Regions from separate parts of the Anaerobacillus sp. 63XJN7_4_ISO-PGPR-S23-413 genome, predicted to be linked through region 2. Evidence: riboswitches for the same ligand, from Rfam matches in the RefSeq annotation. Region 2 holds a riboswitch; each other region holds the start of a gene.
What was found. Region 2 has a riboswitch for thiamine pyrophosphate ahead of AC0VYO_RS12040 (acetylornithine deacetylase). Riboswitches for the same ligand answer to the same signal wherever they lie in the genome.
Positions count from the first base shown of each region.

Region 1: it holds a riboswitch for thiamine pyrophosphate, as region 2 does, so the genes downstream of both, thiE (thiamine phosphate synthase) here and AC0VYO_RS12040 (acetylornithine deacetylase) in region 2, are expected to answer to the same signal.
Region 3: it holds a riboswitch for thiamine pyrophosphate, as region 2 does, so the genes downstream of both, tenA (thiaminase II) here and AC0VYO_RS12040 (acetylornithine deacetylase) in region 2, are expected to answer to the same signal.

Region 1 is NZ_CM149688.1:2,713,433-2,717,721, forward strand. Features, by position in the region: gene thiO (glycine oxidase ThiO) at 1-556, opposite strand, end outside; gene AC0VYO_RS14375 (thiazole synthase) at 573-1,337, opposite strand; gene thiS (sulfur carrier protein ThiS) at 1,342-1,539, opposite strand; gene thiE (thiamine phosphate synthase) at 1,536-2,171, opposite strand; TPP riboswitch at 2,384-2,500, opposite strand; gene AC0VYO_RS14390 (M14 family zinc carboxypeptidase) at 2,556-3,743, opposite strand; gene AC0VYO_RS14395 (LTA synthase family protein) at 3,910-4,289, opposite strand, start outside.
Region 2 is NZ_CM149688.1:2,268,860-2,273,148, reverse strand. Features, by position in the region: gene AC0VYO_RS12045 (ATP-dependent DNA helicase) at 1-901, shown strand, start outside; gene AC0VYO_RS12040 (acetylornithine deacetylase) at 1,132-2,406, opposite strand; TPP riboswitch at 2,556-2,660, opposite strand; gene AC0VYO_RS12035 (sodium:calcium antiporter) at 2,809-3,798, shown strand; gene AC0VYO_RS12030 (MFS transporter) at 3,963-4,289, shown strand, end outside.
Region 3 is NZ_CM149688.1:1,537,672-1,541,960, reverse strand. Features, by position in the region: gene AC0VYO_RS08350 (ABC transporter ATP-binding protein) at 1-977, opposite strand, end outside; gene AC0VYO_RS08345 (ECF transporter S component) at 989-1,567, opposite strand; gene tenA (thiaminase II) at 1,564-2,256, opposite strand; TPP riboswitch at 2,425-2,527, opposite strand; gene AC0VYO_RS08335 (histidine kinase N-terminal domain-containing protein) at 2,567-3,730, opposite strand; gene AC0VYO_RS08330 (SDR family oxidoreductase) at 3,873-4,289, shown strand, end outside.

The DNA.
Region 1 (4,289 bases), 440 kb from region 2:
CAACGTTATTCTCTTCAAACGTCGCCTCTCCCGCATTCTCTATCACCCGAACACCTAACTTGCGACAAGCATCTAAAAGCGCTGAGACGTAGCCAGGAGCATAAATATGTGACTCTTCTGGACACCATAATGCTGCAACAACATCTTGAGAAAGGCCTGGCTCTTTCTCTCTTACTTCGTCAGCATTTAATATTGTAGATTCGACGTTAAACTTACGTTGCCAGGCCTGCTTTGTCTCAAGAGACAGCCGATCAGCCTCATGAAAGATACAATAAAGACTGCCGCTCTCGCTATATTCAAAATCAACATCTGAATTCTGTTTGATTTCTTCCTGCCATTTCGGGAAAAGCTTTAAACTATGTTGGCAAAGCCTGAAAAAATCATCTGGATCTTCTTCAATTTCCGAATAAGGCGCAAGCATGCCTGCAGCTGCACCTGAAGCTTGCCCCCCACACTTATGAGCTTCTACTACAGTCGTTTCATGTCCCCTCGTACGGCATTCATAGGCAATGGAGAGACCAATCACTCCGCCTCCTACAATCGTAATGTTAGCCATGATCGCCCTCCTTCTATTAATTTCGTACTGGACTACTTGCAGTGGCGTACTTCTTTTTAGGAATTCTTCCTGCAACGTAAGACAATCTTCCTGCTCTAATAGCCAACTTAACTGACTCAGCCATCATAACAGGGTTTCTCGCTTTCGCTATGGCTGTATTAAGGAGGACTCCATCTGCCCCAAGCTCCATCGCTTGTGTTACATCAGATGCATGTCCAAGACCCGCATCGACTATGACGGGTACCTTCAGTTGTTCTGTAATTAGTTCAATATTGTATGGATTTAAGATGCCGAGACCAGTTCCAATAGGAGATCCACCTGGCATGACAGCCGCTGCACCTGCTTCTTGTAGTCGATAGCAAAGTGCTGGATCATCAGAAGTATACGGTAAAACAACAAAACCTTCTTTAGCAAGAACCTCTGTAGCTTTCAAAGTTTCCACCGGATCAGGGATTAGCATTTTTTCATCACGACTAACTTCGATTTTTATCCAATCACTTAAGCCAGATGCTTTTGCTAAACGAGCGATGCGAATGGCTTCTTCAGCAGTCGTAGCTCCGGAAGTATTGGGCAAATAGTGAAATGATTGATTCTCGATGTGCTGTAAAATCGCATCTTCATTTGGTGCAGTAAGATTCACTCTTCGAATAGCAAATGTGAGAACTTCTGCTTCAGAAGCTTCAATTGCTTTATTTTGAACATATGGATTTGGATATCTTCCCGTGCCAAGAAACAATCGTGAAGAAAGTTCTTTACCGGCTATTGTTAATTTATCATTCATTCGGTCAACCCCCTCCTACAAAGTGGACAAGTTCGATTTTCATTCCTTCTTTTACTTCTGTATCGATCCATTCCGAGCGATCAATAATTGTTCCATTAACTTCAGTGACAACCAACCCTTCTTGCAAGCCAAAATGAGTAACAACTTCTTTCAATGTTGCCACTTCTAAATCATGCTGCTCTCCATTAACTAGTAATGTCACTTGGGAATCACCTCTTTTTGAATGGATTGAATAAATGCTTCGCACGTGCCTTTAATATCGGCACTACCAACTACTTCACTAATGACACATACTCTAGAAGCACCTGAATGGAGGACGTCCGAAACATTATGCAATTTGATGCCGCCGATGGCTACAAACGGAATAGATATTTCTGCTGCAACTTCTTTGAGATAGTCAGTTGTTACTGGATCAACAACATCGCTTTTGCTATTTGTAGGAAAGACTGGCCCAGCCCCGATGTAATCAGCACCACGCTGCTCTGCTTCACGCGCTTCTTCGATTCGATGTGTGGAGATACCGATGATCTTATTAGGTCCAACAATCTTCCTTGCTACCTCTAAAGGTAAATCATCCTGACCGAGATGAATGCCATCAGCATCAACGGCTAGCGCAATATCAATGTGATCATTCACAATAAAGGGAACTTCATATTTTTGTGTTAGCTCCTTTAATCTCAAAGCTTTTGCTAGTACAACCTTTTTAGAATTCGTCTTATCACGCAATTGAATAATATCAGCACCACCTTGTATCGCTTGCTCCATTACCTCAACTAGGTCTCGATCAGGGTGGAATTCTTCCCCTGTAATGACGTATAATTTAAAATCCTTCATTATTTACCTCCTCTAATACTTTTAACCTTAAGCCTATGTTAATGAGCTTTGTTGATTTTCGGCTCAATTACGCTCTGTGATAACCAATCGCTTCGAGCTAAAAATCGAGAATCAAGAGTATAAGCTACCACCGTAAACGCTTAAAAACGATTAACATAAAACACACTAAAAAACCCCATTCCGCGTAAGGAATGGGGGTAGTAATACGTAATCAATACTGCTACCGACTTCCCTACGCTGGTATCAACCAGATCAGGTTCAAGGGTAAAAGAAATGACGGTTTCTTTTTCTCAGCCTTCCCTTACATGAAGGCACCCCTAGTCTTTGGAATTATGAAATTAAGTTTATTATGACAAAGAAGTGATTAAAAAACAAGCCACTAACCTACATATACAGAGAAGAAAGGAAAATCCCTAACGTATCTTGGTAAATAGTGTTGAAATCAGAAGTAGGCAAAGGACTTTCCCCTTTTCCAATTTCTACGGTAAAACCCGGTCTTCTAAAGTCTTGAATAAACCAATCCTTGTATCCAGCGAAACTATCAACATAGCGAACTGCTCGATAACCGCTCAGTCGCGAAAATTCTCTCACTAAGATTTCTGACTCAGGAGGTTCAAGTCCTTCGAAACCCCAAAAGATCACTTCACCTTGAGAATGAAATGCTAGCGCACGATCAAATTCCTTTCTTCTCGTCAGGTCTGCGATCGCTATTGCTTCTGGCTCTGTAAGCGGTGCTTTTCCCGGGTAATTTCTTGGAGAAGGTTTTGTTGGTTTTCGTTCAGCTTCTATTTCCCATTTAGCAGGATACTGATTGTTTAAATCAACTCCCCTAATGTTCGCCTTCCATCTGTTAAATTGTTCACTTCCATTATTAATTTGATCCGCTAATGAGCGATAAGGTTCTTCTTCAGGTAATCCATTAATGACAAGATCAACGCCATCTGGGTTTACCATGGGTACAAGAGAGAGAGAAGTCGATTCATATAGAGATGGGAGGTAAACACCGCTCAATCTCTGACTATTCGTCAATTCACAAGAATAATCATCTACAAATTTCATAATGAGAGTTGAGGTTAACCATTCATTAGCATGAAATGCTCCATTCATATGAACTTTTTTCTTTCCTGTTCCCACTACTAGTTCTGGGATTGGCTTTTCCATGACAGATTCGCCAATGATTGATCGTTTAATAAATGGATAAACAGCAAGTATTTTTCGAATATCATTAACAAGGGTTTGATAATCGTAATTTTGATTTGGGTTAATGAGTGACCACGTTACACGAATCGGTATATTCACTTTTTCTCCTGGTTGTAACGAAAAAGGATTCGAATCGTTTAGCAAAAGAACACCATCTAGGGGTGTTCCGTACCATCCTGCTATTTTCCATAATGTATCTCCTGGCTTAATGGTATAACTTTTCGTGACAAACCCAGGGATCTGAATTTGTTCTCCGACTATAAGTTGATCAGGATTCTCAAGATTATTACTATCTAATATTAATCGAAGTGGAATTTGAAACACTCGGCTATATTTCCAAAGGCTATCCCCACTCTTCACCCTAATTTTCATGTCATACCCTCCCACATTTCATATCCTTCTTACAATGATATGAAATAATGAGTGATGCATATGCTACATAATTAGGACATATTAGCCTTATTGCTCGCCTCAGAAAAAATTCATTACAATACAATAACCCCACCTAACATCCAAGGTGGGGTTTGCATCTTTCATGCTATTTTTCTATTTCTGTATCCTCTTGTTGCTCATCATGCTTGCCTAAGAAACGTAGAAGGTCTCCATAAACGATTTTATCTGAGTAGGCAAGATCAGTTTTTGCCTTCTCCATGTATGGTTCACAGGCTGATTTATCCGTTTCTTCTCCTGTTTCTTTGTCATAACAGACATTTTTAGTGTATAGATTATTTTCAGTAATGAAGCTTCCATCGCGAAGGATAGTGAAATTATCCTGTTCTTTTGCAAAAAGATCGTTACCAAATTTAATCATATCCTTCGTATCAATACCAAGCAGGTGCATGATCGTCGGCTTCAAATCAATTTGACCACCGACCTGGTCCATCACTTCCCCTTCTTGGCCAGGAATATGAACAACGA
Region 2 (4,289 bases):
TCAGGAAGGAAGCGATGAGCTTCTACTTGAAACGTATTTTTTAGCACAGAACTTTATTCGGATTGCCAAACTTTATGATCAGCGATATATGACGTATGTAGAGGCAGGAAAGTCCGAGGTGAAAATCAAGCTCTTTTGTTTCGATCCTTCACATCTCCTTCAAAAGATGCGGAAAGGGTTTCGATCGAATGTTTTTTTCTCAGCTACTTTTACACCTTTCTCATATTATCAAAACATGCTAGGTTGGAAAGAAGAAGATTACGCTGTGAAAATACCTTCTCCTTTTCCACGTGAACATGCGAATATTTATATTGCTCCACTTTCGACGAAGTACCGCGATCGTGAGCGCACGCTACCAAGACTGGTTACACTTCTTCAAAAAGTGCTTCATGAAAAACCCGGTAATTACTTGTTCTTTTTCCCATCATATGGCTATATGGAACAAGTTTTTGAGGCGTTCACTTCTCCAGACGAAGTGGAAACGATCATTCAACAAAGCGGGATGACGGAAGAAGAAAGAGAGTCGTTTTTAAAAAAATTCACATCTAATCGAAAGGGTAGCTTAGTTGGGTTTGCTGTTGTAGGTGGCATCTTCTCAGAAGGGATAGACTTAAAAGGGAATCGTCTTACAGGAGTAGTGGTCGTTGGAGTAGGGCTCCCTAATTTTGATACCGAGCGGCAGCTAATGAAATCTTACTTTGATCAAGCTGGAAGAAATGGTTTTGAGTATACTTACGTTTATCCAGGCATGAACCGTGTTCAACAAGCAGGCGGTCGACTCATTCGAACAGAAACCGATCGAGGTCTTTTATTACTAATTGATAGTCGTTATTTAGAAAAACGCTACCAGCAATTAATACCGTATGAGTGGCAACACTTTGAACTAATTCAGGTACCATAGGTCTTTACTAGGGTTTTGGATTGCTATCTTACCACTATTCATTTACTAAAATTCCCCCTCTTAAAAAGTGGGGGAATTTTTCTTTACTCATCTCCACATTGCTTCGGAATAACTCATTTTCCAAAACATATAGTCATACCTTGTTGTGATTAGTAAAATTACTTCTAGATCGGTGAGTTCTTCTTCAGATAGGTTGAAGTTTTTCATGTAAATGCTCACTAAAGCTCATGTTAATGCGCTCCCTTTTTTGTATTTACCCAATCAAGAATAAAGTGCATCATCGATTGTGTATAATTGATTAGCTGATGGATAGATACATATTCGTTTGTTGAGTGAGCTTGTGCTAGCTTTCCGGGACCATAGATGACGGTTGGTATTCCAGCATCACCGAGCCAACCGCCGTCTGTCACAGTTTGAGAAGTACCTATTTCAGGTCGACGAAAATGAATATGCTCATGCAAATCTGATAACAACTTGACAGCGGGATGATGTTGGTCAACTTCTAAAGAAGGGAAGATCTCTCCCTTGTCGATCATCATAGAAGTGCCACCCCACTGAAACGTCGGTGGGTGGTCTCTAAGCCAGATATCTGCATTCGCAGTTAATCTGATATGATCCTCAATTTCATCCATAACGTCTTGATAAGTTTCATTTGGATAGTAATGAACGGTAATCCATAACTTGCATTCGTCTGCAATGAATGCAGCATGCCGACCACCTTCGATAACGGCCGGATTAATTGTTGTCATTCCTGGTTTCACACCAGGGTAGCTTTTTACGATGGACCAATGCCGCTCTAGATCCTGTAATGCTTGGATAATTTTCATCATTTTTTCGATGGCACTAGCCCCGTGAAGCCCACCACCTGCATGAATCATATTTTGGCGCAGTGCATCATGGTGTGTCTTTGAATCTTTTACTGTGATCCAACCAGTGACCACGCCCCCTTGTCCCTCTATTCTCAAATCACTCGTATCCGCTACTACGGCGAAATCAGCGGTATAACCCCGCTCGCAACACTGTGATGTACCCGCTTCTCCAATTTCTTCTCCAGTAACCGATTGAAAAAGAACTTTCCCCTTAAGAGGAAGATTGTTTTCTTTTAATAGTTTAAGTGCGAATAAGTTAGCTGCAATACCTGCTTTCATATCTGCGGCACCTCTGCCGTATACCTTATTATCTGATATTGTGGGTTCAAAAGGAGGAAAACTCCAATTTTCATCTTCACCCACTTCTGCCACATCAACGTGTCCATTTAAAATCAAACTTTGGTATTCTGTTACTTCTTCATTAAGAATCCCTACAATGATTGGATCACCAGGATGCATATCCCACTTGTCAATCTTGAACCCGATGTCAGTGAGGTAGGACGCAATGAAGTCTTGAATTTCCTGGGTATTTCTGGCTGGTGGGGCTGGGGTTGCGTATTGGATTAACTGATTTGTAAGATTGATTAATTCTTGTTTTCTCTCGTCTACTAGATTAAAGATTTCTTTCTTTACCATCACACCACATCCTTTTTAGCTTATATTGTTGGTATTTCTCACCTTTAAACAAAAGGAAAACCAACAAAACCCATGCATATAGACCTGAATTTAAAAAAGCATCGCTCCTATAAAAGAAGCGATGCATACTAGACAGAGTAGACCTGTCACAATTACATACACTTCTTTCCTACGCCAGTATGATCCGGATCAGGTAGTGAGGGTCGAGACAAATGTCCCTCTCAGCTGATTTCGCAGCACCCCTAGAAGTATTCGATTGAATTAATTTAACAATAGCTTACTTGTGAATCATTTACAATTATGGAACATTACATTTTCGAGTCATTCTTTTCATTATGGTTTAGTATTAACCTAGGAAGGAAATAGTCATCAAGGAAATCGAACGTATTAAGGAGATCATCTATGAATTTAATATTTACAATTCTACTATTTATTCTAGCTGCGATTGCCACCTATTTCGTTGCTACTCGACTTGCTATGTATGGTGATGCCATTAGTGAGAAAACAAAAACGTCTTCAGCGTTTATGGGAATTATCATTGGTGCTGCTATATCATTGCCCGAACTAACATCAAGCGTGACCGCAATTGCTATTGATAGTCCAGATCTTGCAATCGGGAATTTGCTTGGGAGTAATTTATTTAATCTATTAGCCCTTGCCGTTCTTGATATGGTCTACCGTCGCGAACAGATTATGGGACAAACAGATGTAGGAAGTAAGCTATACATCTATCTTGTTATCGTGATGACGTTAATCGTTGTAGGAGGTTTATCCTTAACACTACCAGCGAGCATTTATCATATCGGATATAGTTCGATCATTCTTGTTCTTGTGTATTTTGCTGGTGTGAAATGGATTAACAAATTAACAGAAGAGAAAGTGAAACGAAGAAGTCGAAAGAATGAAAAATACGGTGAGTTTTCATACCAAAAAGTTCTAACGATGTTCATCTTATCCGCTGTCGGTATTATGATTGTCGGAACGGTGTTAACATTAACTGCCGATCGAATTGCGGAAAGCACAGGATTAGGAGCTTCATTTGTTGGATCTTTCCTTGTAGGAGCGAGTACTTCTTTGCCTGATGCTGTAAGTGTTGCAACAGCGTTGAAACTTAAGAATTACAGTATGGGAATAACCTCGCTTCTAGGAAGTAACGCCTTTAATATCATGCTACTTTCGTTTACAGATGCTATTTATCTTAAAACAAACTTATTTAGGCATGCTAGCATGTCTAATATTGTGACAACTGTATCATCAATTGTGGTGGTGCTCGTCATTTTATATAGTATTACAAGAAAACAAAAACGTAGCACGCTTTTTTATATGGTGCCATCCACTTTAATTGTCTTGATCTATTTTGTCGCTACGTATTTCGTCTATCAGATGAAGTAAGTTGCAGAGAGTTAATACTCTCTGCAACTTTTTTTCTTATCTAGAATACTCGATGTGACGGAGATGGTAACGCTACCGAAAAATAGTCCGAAAATAATCGCAAGTTTTAAGTTAAATACACCGTGGAATCCCCTGTGATAGATTAATTTATGGAGGTAAGATCAATGTCAAAAGGGAAAAGTATTCATGCGTTAATTATTTTATTATTTACCCAGTTCGTTTCTGGAGGGGTGACGAATACAAAGGGGATTGTACTTGATAAAGTTGAAACGGATATTGGACTTGATATGAGCCAATTCGGATTAGTTGTCTTGATATTCCAACTAGGCTTTACGCTCGCGAGTTTGATTTTCGGTTATTTAACAGATAAAAAAGGGTTAAGAATAATGGTGATCTTTGCAACGATTGTCATGGGACTTGGTTTTGCAGGTACCGGATTTGCACCGAACATTACATTCTTCTTAGGTTTCTATATGTTAATTGGGTTCGGG
Region 3 (4,289 bases), 730 kb from region 2:
CGGGAAGCTTTGATCGATTTTAATTCCTGATTCTTTACTCTCTTTTTACCAGTCGTTTTCATCACGTTCATTAAACTTAAAAGAAAGGAGCTTTTACCTGCTCCATTCTTTCCGGTAACCACAATCCATTCTCCTTCATGAGCTGACCCATTATGCACTTCAATTTTTGGGATTTTGCCTCGATACCCTTTTAACTGTTTAATCTCAAGAATTTCTTCCCCTTTAACATACGGTGCAGGAAGTTTTTTTTTATTTGTATGTTCTTCCCATACGCCCGGATACCAGATCCCATATTCCTTCATCTTATGTTTATAAAAGGAGAAGACACTTTGTGGGTCAGCATCTGCAATAATCCTTCCCTCTGAATCAAAAAGGACGATGCGATCAACAAAATCAATTACTTCATCAATCTTATGCTCAACGATAATCATTGTTTGTGTAGCATTAAGTTGTTTAATTGTTTTCCATACGTCAGAGGTACCTGCAGGATCAAGTAACGCGGTCGGTTCATCCAAAAAGATTACATCTGGCTCAAGTGCAAGCATGGAGGCAATGGCTAGTCGCTGTTTCATCCCTTGTGAAAGTGAACTAATCTCAATATGCGGATCCTTAAAGGAAAGACCTACCTTTTCAAGATAATGACGAATTAACCCTTCCATTTCAGGTTGCGGGACAGCACGATTTTCCAATACGAATGCCATCTCTTCATCCACATATGGCATGCAAAACTGAGAATCAGGATCTTGAAATACAACGCCTGAAGATGCTGGTATACTTTTGGCATCTGCCTTCATAGGCACTGGAACGGCATTTGGAATTAAACCAGATAATATCTGAAGAAGAGTTGATTTACCACAACCGCTCGGACCAAGAAATAAGACCTTTTCCCCTTCTGCAATCTCAAGAGATAACCGATTAAATAGCAGTGTGTCCGCTCCCGCATATTTTACACGAAGGTTTGATACACCTACTTTCATATAACCACTCCTTACTGATCTAACGCCTTATAATCCTCATCACTTGCTGGTCTAACTAAGCTAGTAACACCCGTTTTCTCTAGAGCTTCTACAAGGAAATAAGCAAGTAGTCCAGCTAACAGGAAACCACCTATTAACCTAGCACCAATGAGAAGAAGTAAATTCCATAGAGCAAGGTCCATCACATACCCATAGGCAGCATCCATGACAATGGAGCCTACTGCAGCAGCAATCCCTCCAAGCGCCGCAACAAATGCGGTGTATCGTTTATAGCCAAATAAAGCAAACATTAATTCCGTTCCTAATCCTTGAACAATTCCATATAGAAGAACGGACAATCCATATTCAGAACCAACAAGAAATTCACCAGAAGCTGCAGCCGTTTCTGCAAGTAGTGCCACACCGGGCTTACGAAGAAGAAGCACTGCTACTGTACCCGCAATAAACCACATCCCGTAAATCACATCACCAATATGGAGACCAAATGGTTTAAAGATGTTATAGACCGGTCCCCACAGTTTATAAATAATCCCAAAAACAAGGGCAATCACGATCGTAATCAAAATGTCCGATAGTTTTAGTCGTTTCATACGCGCTCACCTTTTTGGAGGGAGACAGGCCACTCTTCTACTTGATAAGCCATTTCCCAGAAACCATATTCCAACTGACAGCTAAGAATGAAATAGTCCTTGATTCGCTTCAATTCTCTTTCAGGTGCCGTCTCAGCCCACTGATCGAGGATTTTTCTTAGTTGATCCGTCACAGGTTCCATTGACTTCTCTCCGTAAAACGTAATCCAATCATAAAAAGGATGATCTTCTTTAGGATTAACCTCTTCCATTAAACGCTGACCAATCTCCAGGTATGTCCATGGGCATGGCAGAAGGGCTGCAACGATTTCTCCGAGCGTACCTGAATGAGCAGCGTCAAGCATATGCCTCGTATAATGATGTGCCGTCGGGGCGAGGGGATAGCCTTGCAGCTCTTCATAAGTGACGCCTGCAGCTCGACACAAATTATTATGAGGATGAACCTCACTATGGAGTACAAATGATATTTGTTCAGTGAAAAGTGCCATCTCTTCTCGGTTTTCACATTTTGATAGCGCAATGCCATAGATTCGAACAAATGTATTCAAATATTCAAAGTCCTGCTTTACATAGTGAACAAGCTGTTCCTTCTCTAACTTTCCCTCCGCAATTCCTCTCACAAATGGATGATTAAAGATCGCTCCAAAAATTGGTGCTGCTTCCTCTCTTAACTGTTCAGTAAATGACATAAAAAAACTCCTCTCCGCTTTTCATCCAACTGATGAAGAGGAAAGGAGCTTGAATGCCGTTGTTCCGTCATTTTTGGAGATTTAGAAATACTTGTAAGCATTCCTTACTTCTACACGTTTAGGAAATCAAAACGTATAAAAGCCGCTCCAAAAATGGAGCGGCTGCGGTGGCATCCGTCTCCACTTTCCTCCGCTGGCGCTAACCAGATCAGGTTCAAAGGGTCCAGGACATCCTGTCTCAGTCATATAAATGACTCCCCTAGTGGATATATAAAAAGCTTTTTTGAATGTTAGTTTGATAACTATTAAGCTACTCTTCTTTCACACCTTTGTCAACCATTACTGGAAGTTCAATTACAAAAGTTGTTTGTTCTGGATTTGATCGCACTGAAATAACACCTTCGTGCTTTTCAATAATTTGCTTGCAAACAGACAATCCAAGACCTGTTCCGAGTTTTTTTGTACTAATGAACGGTTGAAAGATACTTTCAACAAGATGCGATGAAATTTGCCGGCCATTATTGGAAATTTCAATCGTAATCCGTCCATGGTTTTCTTTTGCTCTCAGCTCAATTTTTCGATGATCGATTTTATTTTCATTTAACTCTTCAATCGAGTTAATCATAATATTAAGAATGACTTGTTTAATTTGTTCTTCTACACCGAACAGTGGAATGTCTGGAGTAATGGCTGTTTCCACTTCTATATTTGATTCTAGTAGTCTTGGATAAAGAATTTCAATGGTATATCTTAATAATCCACTTAAATTTAATGATAGAGGACGATCGTCGCTCCCACGCATTTTTGATAAGAAAAGAAATTGACTTACCTTCTCTTCTAGACTTTTCATTTCGCTATTGAGGATTTCGAAATAGTGTTTCTCGATCGAATTATTAGCATCACTATCATCTTCTAATAATTTCAAAAATCCTTTAATGGAGGTAAGAGGATTGCGAAATTCATGAGCAAAGCTCGCACCTAGCTGACCAAGAATGGTTAAACGATCACTATGCATTTCCTGTATAAACTTATTTTTATCATGAATGATATTATCTTTCACCTTCGTGTATTCCGTTACTGAATGATACGAATAGGCATTAAAATAATTATTAATGATTTGAAGACCTTTCGAAAGTTCGTCTCTATCAAATGATGATTCGTTTAAGACAGAGATCACAACCGATCTCCCAAAATTAATATTCGCAATAAACTCTCCGATATTAACATTTGCTTCAATTCGCTCATTGGCAATTTTCTTAGTTAATGTCATAATCCAACTTTCATCCTGAAGGCGAATATAACGAGAGATAAGTTCAACCGTTCGTTTCCCATTCTTAATGATTTCTTCATAATAAGGATCCTCTTGAGAAATTTTTGCGCCAAGCAGCCACTTTTCTACAATTTTGGGCTGACTTTGTTCCAAAAACGACGCAAACCGTTCTTCAAATTCAGATTCTCTTAAATCAAAATTCATACCTCTCGCCTCACAAACTACATTATAGGTTTGTTTCATTTTATCATGTAATGCAAATGTCATCATTATATTCTCAGACTTAGGTTTAGAAATTCTCCCGATTGGCAATTCCTTACATATATAATTTGAAAGGAGTTATCCCATGCGACCAGATTTTAGACAGACGGATGGACAACCAGCACAACATCAAAATCATCAGCCAGGATCTCAGCAAGAAATGGATCCAAAGCCCATAATGGATGACCGGGATTATAAAGGATCAGGAAAATTAACGAATAAAGTCGCTCTCATCACTGGAGGAGATAGTGGGATAGGCGAAGCCGTTGCGATTGCTTATGCAAAAGAAGGAGCAAAAATCGCCATTGTTTATCTTGACGAACATGAAGATGCGCAACATACGCAACAAAAAATCGAAGAGATCGGAAGCGAATGTTTATTGTTGCCGGGAGACATTGGGAGTGAAAGCTTTGCTTACGATGTGATTAAACAGGTGATTGATCATTTCGGACAGCTCGATATTTTAATTAATAATGCAGCAGAACAGCACCCCCAACAGGGA